Regions from separate parts of the Streptomyces sp. NPDC041135 genome, predicted to be linked through region 1. Evidence: riboswitches for the same ligand, from Rfam matches in the RefSeq annotation. Region 1 holds a riboswitch; the other holds the start of a gene.

Region 1 (3,397 bases):
GGTCGCTGACCACGTCCTCGTTGATCTCGGTGACCTCGCCGCCGACCGGCGAGTAGAGGTCGGACACCGACTTGGTCGACTCCAGCTCGCCGCAGGTCTCACCCGCGGCCACCGTGGAGCCGACCTCGGGAAGCTGGGCGTAGACGACGTCGCCGAGCGCGTTGGCCGCGAACTCGGTGATGCCGACCGTCGAGACGCCGTCCTCGGCGGCCGACAGCCACTCGTGCTCCTTGCTGTAGCGCAGCTGCTGGGGGTTGCTCATGGCCTGAATTCTCCTGTACGCGGGTCAGTGCTGGTGAATGAGGGGCTGCTGGGGAGGCCGGTGCGCGGGCGGTGTGTGCGCGAGGTCACGTCCGAACCCGCGCGGCCACGCCCAGTGTCTACTTCCGGCGCCGGTAGAAGGGCAGTGCCACGACCTCGTACGGCTCGTGACTGCCCCGGATGTCGACGCCGACACCCGCCGTGCCCGGCGCCGCGTACGCCGCGTCGACGTACGCCATGGCGAGCGGCTTGCCCAGGGTGGGGGAGGGCGCGCCCGAGGTGACCTCGCCGATCACCGCGCCGCCCGCGACCACCGGGTAGCCGGCGCGCGGCACCCGGCGGCCCTCGGCGACCAGGCCGACCAGCACCCGCGGCGGGTTCTCCTGCGCCCGCCCGGCCGCCTCGGTGAGCGCCGCGCGGCCGACGAAGTCGCCCTCCTTCTCGAACTTCACCACCCGGCCGAGGCCGGCGTCGAAGGGGGTGAGCGAGGTGGTCAGCTCGTGCCCGTACAGCGGCATGCCCGCCTCCAGGCGCAGCGTGTCCCGGCAGGACAGGCCGCACGGGACCAGCCCGGCGCCCTCGCCCGCCTTCGTCAGCGCCTGCCACAGCTCGACGGCGTGCTCCGGCTTCACGAACAGCTCGAAGCCGTCCTCGCCGGTGTAACCGGTGCGCGCGATGAGCGCCGGGACGCCCGCGACGGTGCCGGGCAGCCCCGCGTAGTACTTCAGGCCGTCCAGATCGGCGTCGGTGAGGGACTTCAGGATGCCGGGGGACTCGGGGCCCTGGACGGCGATCAGGGCGTAGGCGTCCCGGTCGTCGCGGACCTCGGCGTCGAAGCCGGCCGACCGCTCGGTGAGCGCGTCCAGCACCACCTGGGCGTTGGAGGCGTTGGCCACGACCAGGTACTCGGCCTCGGCGAGCCGGTAGACGATCAGGTCGTCCAGGATGCCGCCGTCCGCCTGGCAGATCATGGTGTAGCGCGCGCGGCCGACGCCGACGGAGGAGATGTTGCCGACGAGGGCGAAGTCCAGCAGCGCGGCCGCGCCGGCGCCGGTGACGGTGATCTCGCCCATGTGGGAGAGGTCGAAGAGGCCGGCCCTGGTGCGCACCGCGAGGTGCTCGTCGCGCTCGGAGCCGTAGCGCAGGGGCATGTCCCAGCCGGCGAAGTCGGTCATCGTCGCACCCAGCGCGCGATGCACGGCATCGAGCGCGGTGTGACGGAGTTCGGTACTGCTCATCGGTCGGTCGTCTCCCAGGGCGATGGGGTCCCCCGCGCGCGAGCGCAGCCGGGCGTGGGGAAGGCGAGGAACGTTCCTCCCCATCTGTCATCGGAACCTGAGAGGTTCGCCATGACCCCCGTCAGGGACGGTCACGGTTTGCACCTTGGGTGGGACCGCCGTCGCGGCGGCCCGCTTTTCAGATGTGCCTCGCCCGCGCGGTAACGGTGCCTGAGAGATTCAAGGGAGGGACTTGCTCCTTCGGCGCCCCAGCGAGACGGCTGGGGACTCTCCCGCGCGGATTCAAACGGCCGGTATGCAGTTGGCGGCCACATCATTGCACGCCTCGCCGCCGCCCGACAGCGCGGACGATTCGTGACCGCTCTGTAGCGGTACGTGCATGGAAACGGGAGACCTGCCGCATTACCTTCTCTTTACGCTCGACGGGCAGGGACCCTGCGAGTCCAGGGGAGGACGATGACGGTGGACAGGACGACGGCCTACGCCACGACGACGGGCATCGCGGTGCCCGGCCGGCCCTCGGCACCGGCACACGAGCGCCGCGGCGACCGGCCCCGGCCGGTCGTGCGCGACCTGCGCGAGCGCGCCGGCCGCAGCCCGCACGGCCTCCTCTTCGGCCCCCGCGACCTGGTGGTGATCACCGGACTGCCCGGCAGCGGCAAGTCCACGCTGATGGACCGGGCCGTGCCGGGCACCCGCATCGACTCCCAGGACGCCCGCGACCGCTGGGCCGCCCGGCTGCCCCGCCGCCTGCCCTACGCCCTCTACCGCCCGCTGGTCCGCCTCGCCCACTACGCCGCCCTGCGCCGCGCCCTGCGCACCGGCGGGGGAGTGGTGGTGCACGACTGCGGCACCCAGGCCTGGGTGCGCGGCTGGCTCTCCCGCGCCGCCCGCCGCCGCGGCGGCACCCTGCACCTGCTGCTCCTCGACGTCGGCCCGGACCTCGCGCTGGCGGGCCAGCGCGAGCGCGGCCGGGGCGTGTCCCGGTACGCCTTCCGCCGCCACCGCAGGGCCCTGGCCCGGCTGCTGCGCGCCGTGGAGCACGGCGAACCGCCCCCCGGCTGCGGCTCGGCGGTGCTGCTCGACCGGGACGCGGCGGGCGCGCTGCGCCGCATCGGCTTCGCCGGGTGACAGCGGCCGGGGCACCGCGGCGGCCGTCGCCGTGCGCCCCGGTGACGGCCGTCACCGTGAACACAGTCACAGCCACCCGCTAGCCTTTCCAGCCACAGCAGCGTTCCCAGCAGGCGGTAGGCAGATGGACTTCCCGGCGGACCTTCCCGCGGACTTCCCGGCACAGGCGCACCCCCATCCGCACGGCGGATGGCCCGGCAACGAGCTGGAGGAGGTGCTCTCGGCCTCCCTCGGCGTACCCGGGGCCGGCGGCCGCATCGTCGAGGTCCTCGGCCGCAGCTTCCTCTGGGTCCCGCTGCCCGGCGGCGGCGGCCCGCACAGCGGCCCGCTGGACCTGCCCACCATGGACATCGACGGCCAGGTGTACGTGCCGGTCTTCAGCTCCGAGGAGCAGTTCCGCCAGGTGGCCGGCTCCCACATGTCCTACACCGTCGCCCCCGCCGTGGAGTTCGCCCGCGGGCTGCCCCCGCAGGTCGGCCTCGCCGTCAACCCCGACGGCGTGGTCGGCGTGCCGCTGCCGCCGGAGGCGGTGGCCGAGCTGTGCCGGGCCGGCCGCACCCCGCTCGACGGGCCCGCCGGCGGCGGCCGGGTCCGCCTGTTCGAACCCGACTGGCAGGACGACCCGGTCGACTTCCTCGCCGCGGCAGGCGCCGAGTTCGCCGCGACCGGCGTGGTGGTCTCGGCCCGCCGCTGCCTGGCCGCCGTCGAGACGGCCGACCCGGCGCTGTTCGTGGGCGTCGAACTCGCCCAGTGGGAGGGCGACCTGC
Region 2 (3,397 bases), on a different contig from region 1:
TGACCGGCTCCATCTCCGTCGTCGCGTTGAGCTTCATGGTGCAGGAGCCCAGCGGGATCATGCCGCGGTCGAGCGCGTAGTCACGGTCGGCCAGCTTGCGCAGGTAGCGCAGCATGGCCGTCTCGGAGCGGTGCTCGCGGAAGACCGGGTGGGTGAGGTAGTCGTCGGTGCGCAGCAGAGCCGCCGGCAGCGCGTCGCCGGCCGCCGCGTCCAGCGCCTCGACGTCGCCGCGCACGCCGAAGGCGGCCCAGACGGCGTCCAGCTGGGCCCGCGTGGTCGTCTCGTCGCAGGCGAGGGACACCTGGTCGGCGTCGACGAGGTGCAGGTTGACGCCGTTGTCCCGGGCGGCGGCGACGACCTCGGCGGCCCGGCCGGGCACCCGCGCGGTGAGGGTGTCGAAGAAGGCGCCGTGCACGATCTCCACCCCGCCGGCCCGCAGGCCCTCGGCGAGGATCGACGCGTAGCGGTGGGTGCGCCCGGCGATGGCCCGCAGCCCCTCGGGACCGTGGTAGACGGCGTACATGCCGGCCATCACCGCGAGCAGCACCTGCGCGGTGCAGATGTTGCTGGTGGCCTTCTCCCGGCGGATGTGCTGTTCACGGGTCTGCAGGGCGAGCCGGTAGGCCTTGTTCCCGTCGGCGTCCACGGAGACGCCCACGAGGCGTCCGGGCAGGCTGCGCGCGAACTTCTCGCGCACCGCCATGTAGCCGGCGTGCGGTCCGCCGAAGCCCATCGGCACGCCGAACCGCTGGGTCGTACCGACCGCGATGTCCGCGCCCAGCTCGCCCGGGGAGGTCAGCAGGGTCAGCGCGAGCAGGTCGGCGGCGACGGTGACGAGCGCGCCCAGCTCGTGCGCCTGGTCGATGACCGGCTTGATGTCCCGTACGGCACCGGAGGCGCCCGGGTACTGGAGCAGCACGCCGTTGATCTCACGCTCGGCCAGGCCGGCCGGAATGCCCCCGGAGAGGTCCGCCACGACGACCTCCACCCCGGTCGGTTCGGCCCGGGTGCGGATCACGGCGACGGTCTGCGGCAGCACGTCCGCGTCGACCAGGAACAGGCCCTTCTTGTTCCGGCCCATGCGCCGGGACAGCGCCAGCGCCTCGGCGGCGGCGGTGCCCTCGTCGAGGAGGGAGGCACCGGAGGTGGGCAGGCCGGTGAGGTCGGCGACCATGGTCTGGAAGTTCAGCAGCGCCTCCAGCCGTCCCTGGGAGATCTCCGGCTGGTACGGCGTGTAGGCCGTGTACCAGGCCGGGTTCTCCATGACGTTGCGCAGGATGACGGGCGGCGTGAACGTCCCGTAATACCCGAGCCCGATCATCGAGCCGAGCACCTGGTTGCGGTCGGCGAGCGAGCGCAGCTCCGCGAGCACCTCGGCCTCGCTGCGGGCGCCGGGCAGGTCCAGGGCGTCGGCGTTCTTGATCACGTCCGGCACCGCGGCGGCGGTCAGCTCGTCGAGGGAGCCGTAGCCGATGTGCGCGAGCATCTTGGCCCGCGCCTCCTGGTCGGGCCCGATGTGGCGCTGCTCGAAGGGGATGCCCTGTTCGAGTTCGGAGAGCGGGATGCGCTGGGCGGTCATTGCGGAGGCCTCCTGGTCTGACGCGACCTTCGAGGGGCACCACGGCGCGGGTGCCCCGACGGCCTCCCCCTCTGTCATCTCGACCTGAGAGCTTCACCGGGCACCCGAAGGCCCGGCTTTCACCGTCGGTGAGAGCGGGAGCCGTCGACACCCGCTCTGCTTTCCAGAGTGACCTCGTCCGTGCGGTACGTGGGCCTGAGAGATTCCGGGGAGGATTTGCTCCTTCGGCGCCTCCGGTTCCTTCCGGAGGACTCTCCCGCACGGGGTCAGCAGCCATTGGCCAGCCTACCAGCGGGGTCAACGCCTGCGTCTTCGAGTGGCCGCCTCCTTGATTGTGCTCTTTCGTAGTGCTTACGGATGATTGCGACCAATGGAGGGACCGTGCAGACCGACATCGATCCGCGCAACCTGATCGGCCGCAAGGCGTTCGACCGCAACGGCAGCAAGATCGGCACCATCGACGAGGTGTACCTGGACGACGCGACCGGGGTGCCGGAGTGGGCCGCCATACGCACCGGCCTGTTCTCCCGGGACGCCTTCGTGCCCCTGGAGCCGAGCGAGCTGGTCGACGGCACCCTCCACGTCCCCTTCGACCGCACCCTGATCAAGGACGCCCCGGACTTCGGCGTCGGCCGCCACCTCTCCCCCGACCAGGAACTCCAGCTCTACCACCACTACGGCCTCGACCTCGCGCCCCCTTTCGCGGTGCCGGACCACGACTTCGGCGCGGTGGCCGGCCCCGACGAGCCCTGAGGCCCGCCGGACGTCCCACCGCCGCCGGACGCGGCGCCCTCGCCCGGCACGGCCCCCTGCGGCCCCGGGACGTCCCCGCCGCCCGCCTCCGCGCCGCTCACCTCCGCCGGGACCAGCGGCAGCGGGTCCGCCGGCTCCAGGTCGGGGTCGTCCGTCCGGAAGGTCCGCACCCGCCCCGGCCCGGCATACGGCGTCTCGAAACGCACGGTGACCCGGCCGAGGCCGCTGCCCTGCACCCAGCCGTGGCCGAACCCGGCGTGACGCACGTCGTGGCCGGCGGGCCAGTGCCGTTCGACCGGCACCGGTCCCTCCTCGACGGGGCCGGCCTCGGCCTCCTCCGCCGTCTCCGGGGTCTGCTCGCCCGCCGCCTGCGCGAACAGGTCCTCCTGGGTGTAGTCGGCGAGCCCGGACACGCCCACCCCGAGCAGCCGCACGCCGCCCGTGGTGTCCACGGCCTCCAGCAACCGCGCGGCCGCCTCCCGCACCACCGCCGGGTCGTCCGTCGGCCCGCGCAGCGTCTCGGAGCGGGTCAGCGTGGAGAAGTCGTACCGCCGCACCTTCAGCACGATCGTCCGCCCGGACAGGCCCGCCCCGCGCAGCCGGCGCACACACCGGTCGGCGAGCCGCTGCACCTCGAGGCCGACCCGCGTCCGGTCGTGGATGTCCACGTCGTAGGTGTCCTCGACCGACACCGACTTCGCCTCCCGCTCGGCGACCACGGGCCGCTCGTCGTGCGCCAGCGCCATGGCGTGGAGCGCGTGCCCGTGGGCCTTGCCCAGCAGCCGCACCAGCTCGTCCTCGCCCGCCTCCGCGATGTCACCGACCGTGGTGATCCCGGCCCTGCGCAGATGGTCCCCGGTGGCCGGTCCCACCCCGGGCAGGGTCCGCACCGACATCGGGGCCAGCAGCGCCCGCTCCGTCCCGGGCTCGATCACCACCAGCCCGTCCGGCTTGGCCTGCTCGGAGGCGATCTTGGCGAGCATCTTGGACGCGGCCAGCCCCACGGACCCCGTCAGCCCCGTGACGGCCCGGATGTCCGCGCGCAGGGTGGCGCCGGCCGCGCGT

Evidence for each region. A riboswitch is a leader RNA that binds a small molecule or an ion and turns the genes downstream of it on or off. The one in region 1 is predicted to bind glycine.
Region 2: it holds a riboswitch for glycine, as region 1 does, so the genes downstream of both, gcvP (aminomethyl-transferring glycine dehydrogenase) here and gcvT (glycine cleavage system aminomethyltransferase GcvT) in region 1, are expected to answer to the same signal.

The regions. Positions count from the first base shown of each region.
Region 1 covers NZ_JBVIYZ010000027.1:27,789-31,185, forward strand. Annotated here, with positions in the region: gene gcvH (glycine cleavage system protein GcvH) at 1-262, opposite strand, end outside; gene gcvT (glycine cleavage system aminomethyltransferase GcvT) at 381-1,499, opposite strand; glycine riboswitch at 1,574-1,687, opposite strand; glycine riboswitch at 1,688-1,784, opposite strand; gene ACZ6CZ_RS32920 (AAA family ATPase) at 1,956-2,630, shown strand; gene ACZ6CZ_RS32925 (enhanced serine sensitivity protein SseB) at 2,755-3,397, shown strand, end outside.
Region 2 covers NZ_JBVIYZ010000005.1:472,643-476,039, forward strand. Annotated here, with positions in the region: gene gcvP (aminomethyl-transferring glycine dehydrogenase) at 1-1,579, opposite strand, end outside; glycine riboswitch at 1,753-1,848, opposite strand; gene ACZ6CZ_RS15740 (PRC-barrel domain-containing protein) at 1,961-2,332, shown strand; gene ACZ6CZ_RS15745 (DNA polymerase IV) at 2,254-3,397, opposite strand, start outside.